One region of the Halobacillus sp. 12SKB genome, then DNA from elsewhere that is predicted to be linked to it. Evidence: riboswitches for the same ligand, from Rfam matches in the RefSeq annotation. Region 1 holds a riboswitch; each other region holds the start of a gene.
The links. Region 1 has a riboswitch for thiamine pyrophosphate ahead of thiW (energy coupling factor transporter S component ThiW). Riboswitches for the same ligand answer to the same signal wherever they lie in the genome.

Region 1 (3,274 bases):
GCGAATCAGTTTCTCGATCTGATTGAGCGAAGGCTTCATGAGTTATTGAAAGGGATTATGATCAGCTGGGGCATTTCCTGTCATAAAGGGGGATATCAGGTTTTTCATAAAAGCTATGAAGAGGCGGAAACGGCTCTGAAAATCGGTCAGCAGCATGAAGAAGGGGAGCGGACATTTTTCAGTGATACAAGAATGAATCGCCTGCTCATGGCACTGTCCCACGAAGAAGAAATCGGAGCGATTGTTTCAGATACATTAGAAAAGCTGATTGATTATGATCAGAAGCGGCAGACAGAACTGATTCATACGTTTATGGTCTACAATAAATACAATAGCAATGTCAGCCAGACGGCTCGTGCGCTGAATTTGCACCGGCAATCTTTGCTGCACAGATTGAGAAACATTGAACATTTGACCGGGCTGTCTCTTCTCAATGCTGATGACCTCTTTTTGCTGGAGCTCAGCGTAAGGTTATGGCTTTTGAAAAAAGTCGATGCATAGAGCGCTCCCTCGGGATAGCGCTCTATTTTTCATCTTTGACGGTCGTTTTCCATTCGCCCTCATTTGTCCCGCGTCGATCCAGCTTGACGGTCCACTGGTCGGATTCTTCATCAAAAGAAAGCAGAGAAACAATCAGCACATCGGCCTTTTCTGGTTCTTTTTCAGATAATGCAGTAGAAAGAGCTTCAGAAGCTTTTAAATCTGCTCCCTGGACTTCACTCATTTCAAGTTCCTGGACTTTTTCAGCGGTGGCTTGTTCAGGGTAGGACTCAGCGATATCCCCGTCTACCCAGACCTCGACCTGTTTGCCGACCCATAGGCCTTCAGGGGCATTAGATACCCACATGGCCCGTCCTTCTTCGCCTGATCCATCATCCATCGGCGTGACAACCAGGATACTGTCCTCATCCTGCTCCATGACAAACCCGCTCATGACCGGATCGGAGGCTTCTGCTTCCACTTCATTCTGGTCTACTTCTTTTGTCTCTGAAAGCCCACATGCAGTAAGGGATAAAGAGAAAACTATGAACATACCAAGCATCCACCTTATTTTCATCATTCCCACACTCCTTATCTATTAATGTTGACGTTTGAACGGGAGGAAAAGTTTCACATGACAGAAACATCCAACTTTGTTATGATGAAAATCACCAAGCGAATAAGTTTATGAAACTACTAGGGGAGCCTGAATGGGCTGAGAGGAAAGCGAGCAAGCTTTCTGACTCTTACGAACCTGATCTGGTTAATGCCAGCGGAGGGAAGTAGTCAGACGATACGTGTATCGACTTACTGCATACCAGGCCAGGTCCTCTAAGGATCTGGCTTTTTTATATGGACCCATTCAGCTCCTGTACGGAAGGTGGTGAATAATGAGAAACACAAAATTAATCACAACGATGGCTGTGCTTGTTGCCATTGGTACGCTTGGGGCTCAATTTCTCTGGTTTCCGGCTGGAATAGCGAAAGCTTATCCTGTTCAGCATGCGGTTAATGTGATCGCGGCGGTGGTGCTTGGACCCGTCCCGGCGGTCATGATTGCTTTTGTCATCGGGCTCTTACGTTTGTTATTAGGTCTCGGCACCTTTCTTGCTTTTCCGGGCGGAATGTTTGGTGCATTGTTGGCAGGGCTTTGTTACCGAATGTATGAAAGAAAAAGGTCTGCGGTGATTGGTGAAGTTCTAGGCACTGGAGTCATCGGGGCTTTGGCAGCTGTACCGATTGCACACGTCTTAATGGGAAGTACAGCTGGTGTTTTCGCGTTTGTTCCTTCTTTTGTCGTAAGCAGTGTCTCGGGGGCTTTGATTGCTATCTTCATTTTATCACGAGTGAAAGTTGAAAACATGATCTTACAACCATAATACACGGAAACTGCTAGGGGCGCGAGTAATCGCTGAGATAAGGAGACATTCCTTGGTCCCTCAATACCTGATCCGGGTCATGCCGGCGGAGGGAAGTAGTAAGAATCCCCTTCTGTCCTCTAGTAGCTTCCAAGAATAATAGGAGGCTCTATCATGTCTTTTTCCAATCAATTAAGAAAAGAAAATCAGGATATCTATCAAAAAATCTTCTCCCATCCCTTTATCCAGGGCATCGGGAAAGGAGAGGTTCCAAAAGAAGCCTTGATTCACTATATTAAAGCTGATTATGAGTATCTGAATGCCTTTATGCATGTCTATGGAATCGCAATTTCCAAGTCTCCGGGCAGGGAAGACATTCAATTGTTTAATGAACAAATCGATTTTGTATTAAACAGTGAAGTTCACCCTCACAACAACTTTTGCGAACAGATTGGCGTTCCTTATGAAAAACTGCAAGGGTATCCATTGCCGCCGACCGCTGACCACTATATCAAACATATGCTTTTCCATGCCTATCAAGGAGGCATCGGAGAAATATTAGCAGCTTTGCTCCCGTGTCCTTGGACCTATTATGAAATCGGGGTGGAGCTGATGAACACCTATCATCCAGAACCTGATCATCCCTACCTCCCGTGGATTGAGTTTTATGCCAATACGGAAGTGAAGAGTCTGACGGCGGTGTTATGTGAACGGCTTGATCAGTGTGCTGAACAAGCGTCTGAACCGGAAGAGCACCGTATGAGGGCAGCCTTCCGAAAAAGTTGTCAGCTGGAATACGCCTTTTGGGATATGGCTTACACTCAAGAGCAATGGCCTTGTGAAAAGGAGGGTGTGAGATGACGAATGTATCATGTGCGTTGACGATCGCCGGAACAGATCCGAGCGGGGGTGCAGGTATTCAAGCAGACTTGAAAACGTTCCAGGAGCTGAAGAGTTATGGCATGAGTGTTGTGACCTCGGTTGTTGCTCAAAATACGACAGGTGTGAAGGATGTCCACCACCTCCCGGAAAATTTTATTATGAGTCAACTGAAAGCAATTTCTGAAGACATGCCTGTTCATGCACTGAAAACAGGAATGATTGCCAACAAGAAAATGATGAGAGTCATTAGTGAATGGTTGGATGAGGTGGATGCTCCTTACGTCATGGACCCTGTCATGGTTGCCCAGAGTGGCGACCCGTTGATTGAAAAAGAAGACCAGCGCTTTTTGAAAGAATATCTTGTACCAAAGACATCGCTCGTCACTCCCAACATTCCGGAAACGGAAGTGCTTGTTGGAGGGGAAATTGAAACAGAAGCAGATATGAAAGAAGCGGCCGAAGTAATTGTGAAAGAATTAGGTGCGGATGCGGCCCTTGTCAAAGGGGGCCATCTCAATGGAAGAGCGGTTGATTTTTTATATGATGGGGGGCGT
Region 2 (3,274 bases), 2.3 Mb from region 1:
GAAGTATGATAAGCAATCGTGACACTTAAAATAGCAATAATAATGACGATGATCCAAAACCACTTGCTTTTTCCAATCCGTTTTAAACGGTTCATTATGTAGCCTCCTCAACTAGAGTGCTTATTTTATTTTCACTATAATGCCCCGTTTCAAACCTTGATCTCAGAAAAAAATAAATAAAACGCCATTTATTGAGATGTTTCGAAGTTCGTTTGCTGTGCTGAGAGCCAGGGGTGGCAGGGAAGCAACTCGCTTTCCTGCGGGGATGACGGCAAGCCTCCTCGGACTTCGTCCTGTGGGGTCTTGCCAGTCCATCCATTCCCGCGGGAGTCTCGCAGCTTCCCAACCACCCCATTCGATGGATGAGTGAAACGAACCTCTTTACCATGTATGATTGTCTCTCGCAATTCCTTATCTATAGTAAAGGGCACTCTATAGAAGGATTTTATATCCAGAATAACGGCTTTGAAAATTCATACTTCTCCTTCCTTGATAGAAAAGCTTCTTATTCCAGAAGTGGTTTCGAGAATCTTCCATGGAAAGGGGCGGAGGGGAAGGGCGAGACTCCTGCGGGGAAAAAGTGCAGGGTGAGACCCCGCAGGACGCAGTCCGAGGAGGCTCACCGCGCTCCCGCGGAAAGCGAGCTATTCCCCGCAGCCCCATCCACTCAACAAAAATCTCGAAACTGAGTCTTAAAGAACAATAACAAAAGAAAGAAAAAATCCCCCTCTCGATGATCCGACATGGAGAGGGGGATTTTTGTTAATGGCTTAATAGTTTTGGTCGTTTTACAAATAGGAGACTAACGACGATACTGCTTAGGATGAACGCGGGCAGCATGTATCCGCCATTATAGACGAGGGAATACAACCAGACCGGCTGGCCTTCCGGGGCGAACTCGCCGTAAAAAACGATGCCTGCGAAAAAGTGTCCGAAAAAGCGCAGCACACTTCCAATCAGGCAGCCGGCGATGATCCATCCGACCAATCGACGGGACTCTTTCGATTTGATCGCCTTCCATAGCGGTTTCGCCACTAAACCTGCCCCTCCAATCACAGCAAAGGCAACAACATAGTCCAGAAATGCCTGGAGAGGGGTCATAATATAGGCGCCTGTCATGATTTGGTAGATTCCCAGCAGCAAACCGGTGGTGACGCCCCCTTTTAAGCCCCAGCGAAAGGCCATGATAAACACAGGGACCATCGCAAAGGATACCGATCCTCCCTGCGCCCACAGTTTAAAAGATAAAAACGGGATGATATCCAACAACAATGCGAGTGCTGAAAAAATCGCAACTTCTACGAGAAATAAAACGCGACGATTTCTCATTTCAACATTCCTCCTAAAAAAAGACACAAAAAAAGCAACGCCAAATAGGGAAGCTTCCTGATGGAGGAGTCCCAATTCTGCATTGCACCATCAAAAAAGCCGCCATCCCTACGCCAGTGCTAACTGACAGGTTCGAAGGGTCAGAACGAAATGTTCACTCTCAGCCGGAGGCTCCCCTTGAAGGCTTTATACCGTTTACTTTTCTTGATTTGTCTCTATTATAATAAACTTTTTACTAGATTACAAAACCTTTTCTATTTCCCGGGCAATCACTTTGTGTTCGTGTACATTTGGAAAAATTCCAGCGTACGCTCGATGATCATATCCTTGTCATGATCAAGGGTAGCCACATGGTAACTGTTTTCCAGATGGATAATCTCCTTGTGTTCAGAAAACACCGATTCGAAAATGACTTCTGAATTGTGAGGTGGAACGACGTGATCCTCATCCGATACGAAAATCATGATCGGACAGTGGATTTCGTCAAGCCTGTCCTTCACTTTACCCATCAACGTGACGAGCTCGCCGATCGATTTCACTGGTGTGCGGTCATACGCAAGTTCAACGGTTTCCGGATCCTTGATATCCGAGCCGATGGCATCAATGAAGCGTTCGTCCATTCCCTGACTATTTTCAAGTGCGGGTATATCGATAGCCGCATTGATCGGAATGACGCCTTCAATATCCCGATGCTCACTCGCCATATATAATGCAAGGGTTCCCCCCATCGATAACCCGACGACAAAAATTTTCGAACACCTTTCTTTCAACCAGTTGTATGCTTCTTCTACGGACTGCACCCAGTCCTGATGAGAGGACGATTCCATGTCCTCCGGGGTCGTTCCGTGCCCTATCAATCGCGGACAGCTGACGGTGTAACCTGACCTTGCATACGCTTCGACTAACGGCTTCATGCTCTGTGTTGTTCCAGTAAACCCATGAGAGACAAGAATGCCGACTTCATTACCCTCGAAGCGCATCTCCTCCGCTCCATGCATCACTTTTTCCATTCAACCCCACTCCTTTGGCTTTCTCTTTTCCAAGAATTTTTTGTAACACCGTCTTTTCCAGCCACTTCCACGGCAGCAAACGTTTGAACCACACATTCGCCCGAACTCCGGGACCTATGGGATAGCGGAGTTTCACAAGCGTTTCTTTTTCCATCAGTCCGGTCATCAGATCAGACACGTCCTCGGGGTTGCCGTGGGATTCACTGTTCAAAGCATTCCACAACCCTTTTATGTAATCGGCGTAAGGAGATTCAGGGTCCTGGACTTCTTCCGGCATTTCAAGCCCTGTCGACCAAATATTGGTCTGATAAGATCCTGGCTCGATCAGCGCGACATCGATCCCGAACGGTTTCACTTCGAAACGGAGACTTTCCGATAATCCCTCCAATGCGTGTTTGGATGAAACATAGGCAGATAAGCCAGGAAAACCGATCAGTCCGCTCACACTGCTGACATTTAAAATCTTCCCACTTCCCTGTGCACGCATCAGTGGCAGAACCGCTTTCGTAACGGCGATCACACCAAAGACATTCGTATCAAACTGCTTCCGGTAGGTTTCAAGCGGCACCTGTTCAAGAAATCCACCCACCGCATAGCCCGCGTTATTCACGAGGACATCCAGCCTTTCCAGCGTGTTCACTTTTTCTGAAAAACGCGCGATGGACTGTTCGTCCGTCACATCCAACGGCCACACTTCGATCCGGCTACGTACTTCTTCATCAAGTGTTTCGTAGGCGGCGGCCTTTTCTACATTTCTCATCGTGGCGATGACACGAAAGCCTTTTTCGGCACATTTCACAGCTGTATGAAAACCGAATCCACTGGATGCTCCTGTAATGAGTACGGTTTGTTTCATAATCTGACTCCCCCTTGTGCTAATCGTTACCCCATATCATTCGCTGTCACACCCTTATTCTCCTCTTTCTCGGAAACCT
Region 3 (3,274 bases), 1.5 Mb from region 1:
CCAATGCACATTCTCTGTTTTCAACAACACCTTACCAGCAGATTCCGCAGGAGGATTCTCTGGGAAAGCAACAGCCGGCATTTCTCCGATGTGAAGCGGGTAGGGAGGCGTCCATTCCTGTTCCAGAGCTGTCCTTGTAGCATAAGGAAGCTGGATGCCCATCTCATGAATGTCCCGGGCGTAGGTTTTCAAATGGTCGTGAAGCGGACCATCGTAGGCGAGCTCCCCACCTTCATTAATGATGAGGACCCGATCCAACAAGTCCAGCCAGCCTTCCAGCTTATGTTCGATGACAAGCAGGGTGAAAGAGAGCTCCTTTTTCAACCTCTTCAAAAGCTGGATGAATTCCTTCCTCGCCACCGGATCCAAATTCGCCGTCGGTTCATCGAGGATCAACACCTCAGGTTCCATCGCGAGAATGCAGGCAAGGGCGACTTTCTGCTTCTGCCCGCCGGAGAGGCTGGAGATGTTCTCCGTTTTGAAAGCTTCCATTCCGACCGATCGTAAAGCCCTATCCACTTTTTCCACCATCAACGCATAAGGGGTATTCAAGTTCTCAAGCCCGAAGGCCACTTCATCCTCAACAGTGATCATGCAGAACTGCGTCTCCGGATCCTGGAAAACGACGCCGACGTTCTGTGCCATTTCACCAGCGGGGTAGGAGTCGGTCCTCCGTCCTTTCACATGGATTTCTCCCTCCATGGAACCGTCGAGTTCTCTCGGATAGAGTCCATTCAGGCAGTGGGTGAGGGAGCTTTTCCCCGACCCGCTCGGACCGAGGATCAGCATGCTTTCTCCTTCATCGATGGAAAAATTCAGCCGGGACAGCACAGGCTTTCGCCTTTCCTCATAATGAAGGGTGAGGTCCTCGACGCGTATCACTTCCTGACTCATGCCGCATGCTTCCTTCGGTGTTCTTTTCCGAGAGCGAAGCTTGAGAGGACACCCGTTTTCGCTAAGGCGTCACTGAGCGCTTTGCCTGCGACACCTGAAATGATGGCGCCGCTGATGATGCGGGCGATGAACATGGCGGCGACGTACCCGGTACTGAGTGCTGCATAACCGGATAGGAAGTAACCCCAGACGAAGCTGAACACAGCGGCCATTACACCGGCAAGCATGAGGGTGAACAGGTCATAACGCTTGTACCTCGTCATCGCGAAGGCCGATTCTGCGCCGAGCCCCTGGATCATCCCTGAAACAAGAAGCATCGGGCCGACCGCATTGCCGAGCAGCACTTCGACCGCGGCCGCAATCGTTTCCGATAAAAACGCGGCACCGGGTTTGCGGATGATGTAAGCCGCGATGATCGATACGATGAACCAGATGCCGAAGATGAGGTCATAGCCGATCGGTCCGAAAAAGCCGACGAGGATTTTCCCGACCGGAAGGAAGGCCAGGTACACGACCGCAAAGACGACAGAAAGGACGGACATGACGACGATTTCTTTCAGTTTCCAGCTGTTCATGAGCGATCATCCTTATGGGAAGGGCTGTTGGCAGAGACCGTCACGGTCATCACCGTATGCGATGAGCCGCTCGCTTCCGTTTCCCTGAACACATCCTCAAGCCCTGTGAAAATGTCGCGCGTATCCCCGTCGAGACGGGTCGAGTAGTGCGCAGGCGTGACTTCAACGCCTTTTTCTTTCATCGCTTGTATCTGACGGTAGATCGTGTCCATATAATCGCCGCCACCCATCGGATACAGAGAGAACTTCGCCGCAATCCGCTGTTCGATTTCCCTGGATTGTGGTTTGTTCAACCGTTCCTCCGACTCATCCATATGGACATCGCCGGAAGAATCCCCCGGGCAGCCAATGGAAAACGTTCCTTGAAAAGCGACATGGACACCCGTTTTCGCGATATGTAATAAAATCGCTTCGGTGACATCGAAGACATGTTCCATCCGGCCACGCACGGTCGTCGTGACGTCATCCGTCTTCATCCACACTTTCGAGCTGTCCACCTCACGTAAGCTCGCTTTGATGTAATCCACGAAATTGTCTGCCATCGGGTGTACGGAAAAAGAGCACCCCGCGATTCTTGATGTTCCACATTGATGATCCATTTCGAATTCCTCCTTTTTTGAGCACAAAAAAACTGCATCCCACGGGAATGCAGTCTACCACTCATAAAGGAAGAACCAGTCTGGTCCTTGTGAATGACGACCGCACTTCCCCACGCTAGTATTATCTAGTTCGGGTTCCAAGGGTCGGAAATTTTCCTCTCAGCCGCTTCAAGCAGCTCCCCCAGTGCAAAACGCGTATGCAGTTCTTGTACGTTGCTTCCATCGTAGCCGAGAGTCATAGATTTGTAAACCATCTTTTGCTAGAAAATAAAAGGACCGGTTCGCTCAAAAGCGGATCCGGTCCATGCCTTATGCTTTTGACAAGCGTAATTTCATCACGTTCTGATCTATGAAACAATCAATATACGGTACGCGTTCATAAGGATAATAAGTGACGGAGGTCGGCGTCACATCCATTAGTTGATAAAGGTCCTCTGTTGAAGCCACATCATTCAACACCAATTGGACGTCTTCACCAGTCAACGAGGAGAACTTGGCCGAAGTGTAACCTTCATTTTTCATAAATTGGAGTAGATCCATTGTAGTCTCCTTATTATCTGACCTTGAACCTTACATTTTCCCTGAATAGCATTAGTTGAAACATAAATCTACAGAAATCAATTAGCGGCAACTCTCTAACTGTTATTCTACTATAATAAGGTGCAGGAAGGAAGCAAATAATTTCGACAATAAACCAGGTGCTTCGTCGCGCCTTGTCGCATCAATAATAAGGGGAAATCATCAAGTAGACGATGACGCCGGTGAGACTGACATACAGCCATAACGGCATCGTCCATCGCGCGATTTTCCGGTGCTTGTCCACCTTCATCGCAAGCCCGCGGAACAATGTAAGCAGGGCAAGAGGCACGATGAGTGCAGCCAGTACGATATGGGTGATCAAGATGAAATAATAGATCCCTGCGACAATCCCTTCACCGCCGAACGATGTCGACTCCGCCATCGAATGGTACGTCAAGTACGAAACGAGGAAAAGAGCCGTCGACGTGAAAGCAGCGAAAATGAAACGCTTGTGCCACTTGACGTTTTTCCTGATGATCATGAACAAGGCAGCAAGCAGGAAAACGAACGTAAAGGAATTCAAGACGGCATTCAGGAGGGGAAGGAGTTTAATATTGAATCCAAGATCCCCGTCCACTTTCGGTAAAAACAATAAAGCTACAACGATGAGGTTGATAGCGATGGAAA

Region 2: another riboswitch for thiamine pyrophosphate. It lies ahead of thiT (energy-coupled thiamine transporter ThiT); the one in region 1 lies ahead of thiW (energy coupling factor transporter S component ThiW).
Region 3: another riboswitch for thiamine pyrophosphate. It lies ahead of ACQ4XT_RS13880 (YkoF family thiamine/hydroxymethylpyrimidine-binding protein); the one in region 1 lies ahead of thiW (energy coupling factor transporter S component ThiW).

What each region holds. Positions count from the first base shown of each region.
Region 1 is NZ_JBRFWR010000001.1:1,306,654-1,309,927, forward strand. It holds gene ACQ4XT_RS06470 (PucR family transcriptional regulator) at 1-501, shown strand, start outside; gene ACQ4XT_RS06475 (DUF3221 domain-containing protein) at 524-1,057, opposite strand; TPP riboswitch at 1,169-1,278, shown strand; gene thiW (energy coupling factor transporter S component ThiW) at 1,371-1,859, shown strand; TPP riboswitch at 1,865-1,970, shown strand; gene tenA (thiaminase II) at 2,013-2,699, shown strand; gene thiD (bifunctional hydroxymethylpyrimidine kinase/phosphomethylpyrimidine kinase) at 2,696-3,274, shown strand, end outside.
Region 2 is NZ_JBRFWR010000001.1:3,572,626-3,575,899, forward strand. It holds gene ACQ4XT_RS17800 (phospholipase D family protein) at 1-95, opposite strand, end outside; gene thiT (energy-coupled thiamine transporter ThiT) at 763-1,329, opposite strand; TPP riboswitch at 1,418-1,517, opposite strand; gene ACQ4XT_RS17810 (alpha/beta hydrolase) at 1,599-2,339, opposite strand; gene ACQ4XT_RS17815 (SDR family oxidoreductase) at 2,293-3,198, opposite strand.
Region 3 is NZ_JBRFWR010000001.1:2,796,167-2,799,440, forward strand. It holds gene ACQ4XT_RS13870 (ABC transporter ATP-binding protein) at 1-894, opposite strand, end outside; gene ACQ4XT_RS13875 (ECF transporter S component) at 891-1,469, opposite strand; gene ACQ4XT_RS13880 (YkoF family thiamine/hydroxymethylpyrimidine-binding protein) at 1,466-2,068, opposite strand; TPP riboswitch at 2,159-2,261, opposite strand; gene ACQ4XT_RS13885 (hypothetical protein) at 2,378-2,608, opposite strand; gene ACQ4XT_RS13890 (DUF420 domain-containing protein) at 2,790-3,274, opposite strand, start outside.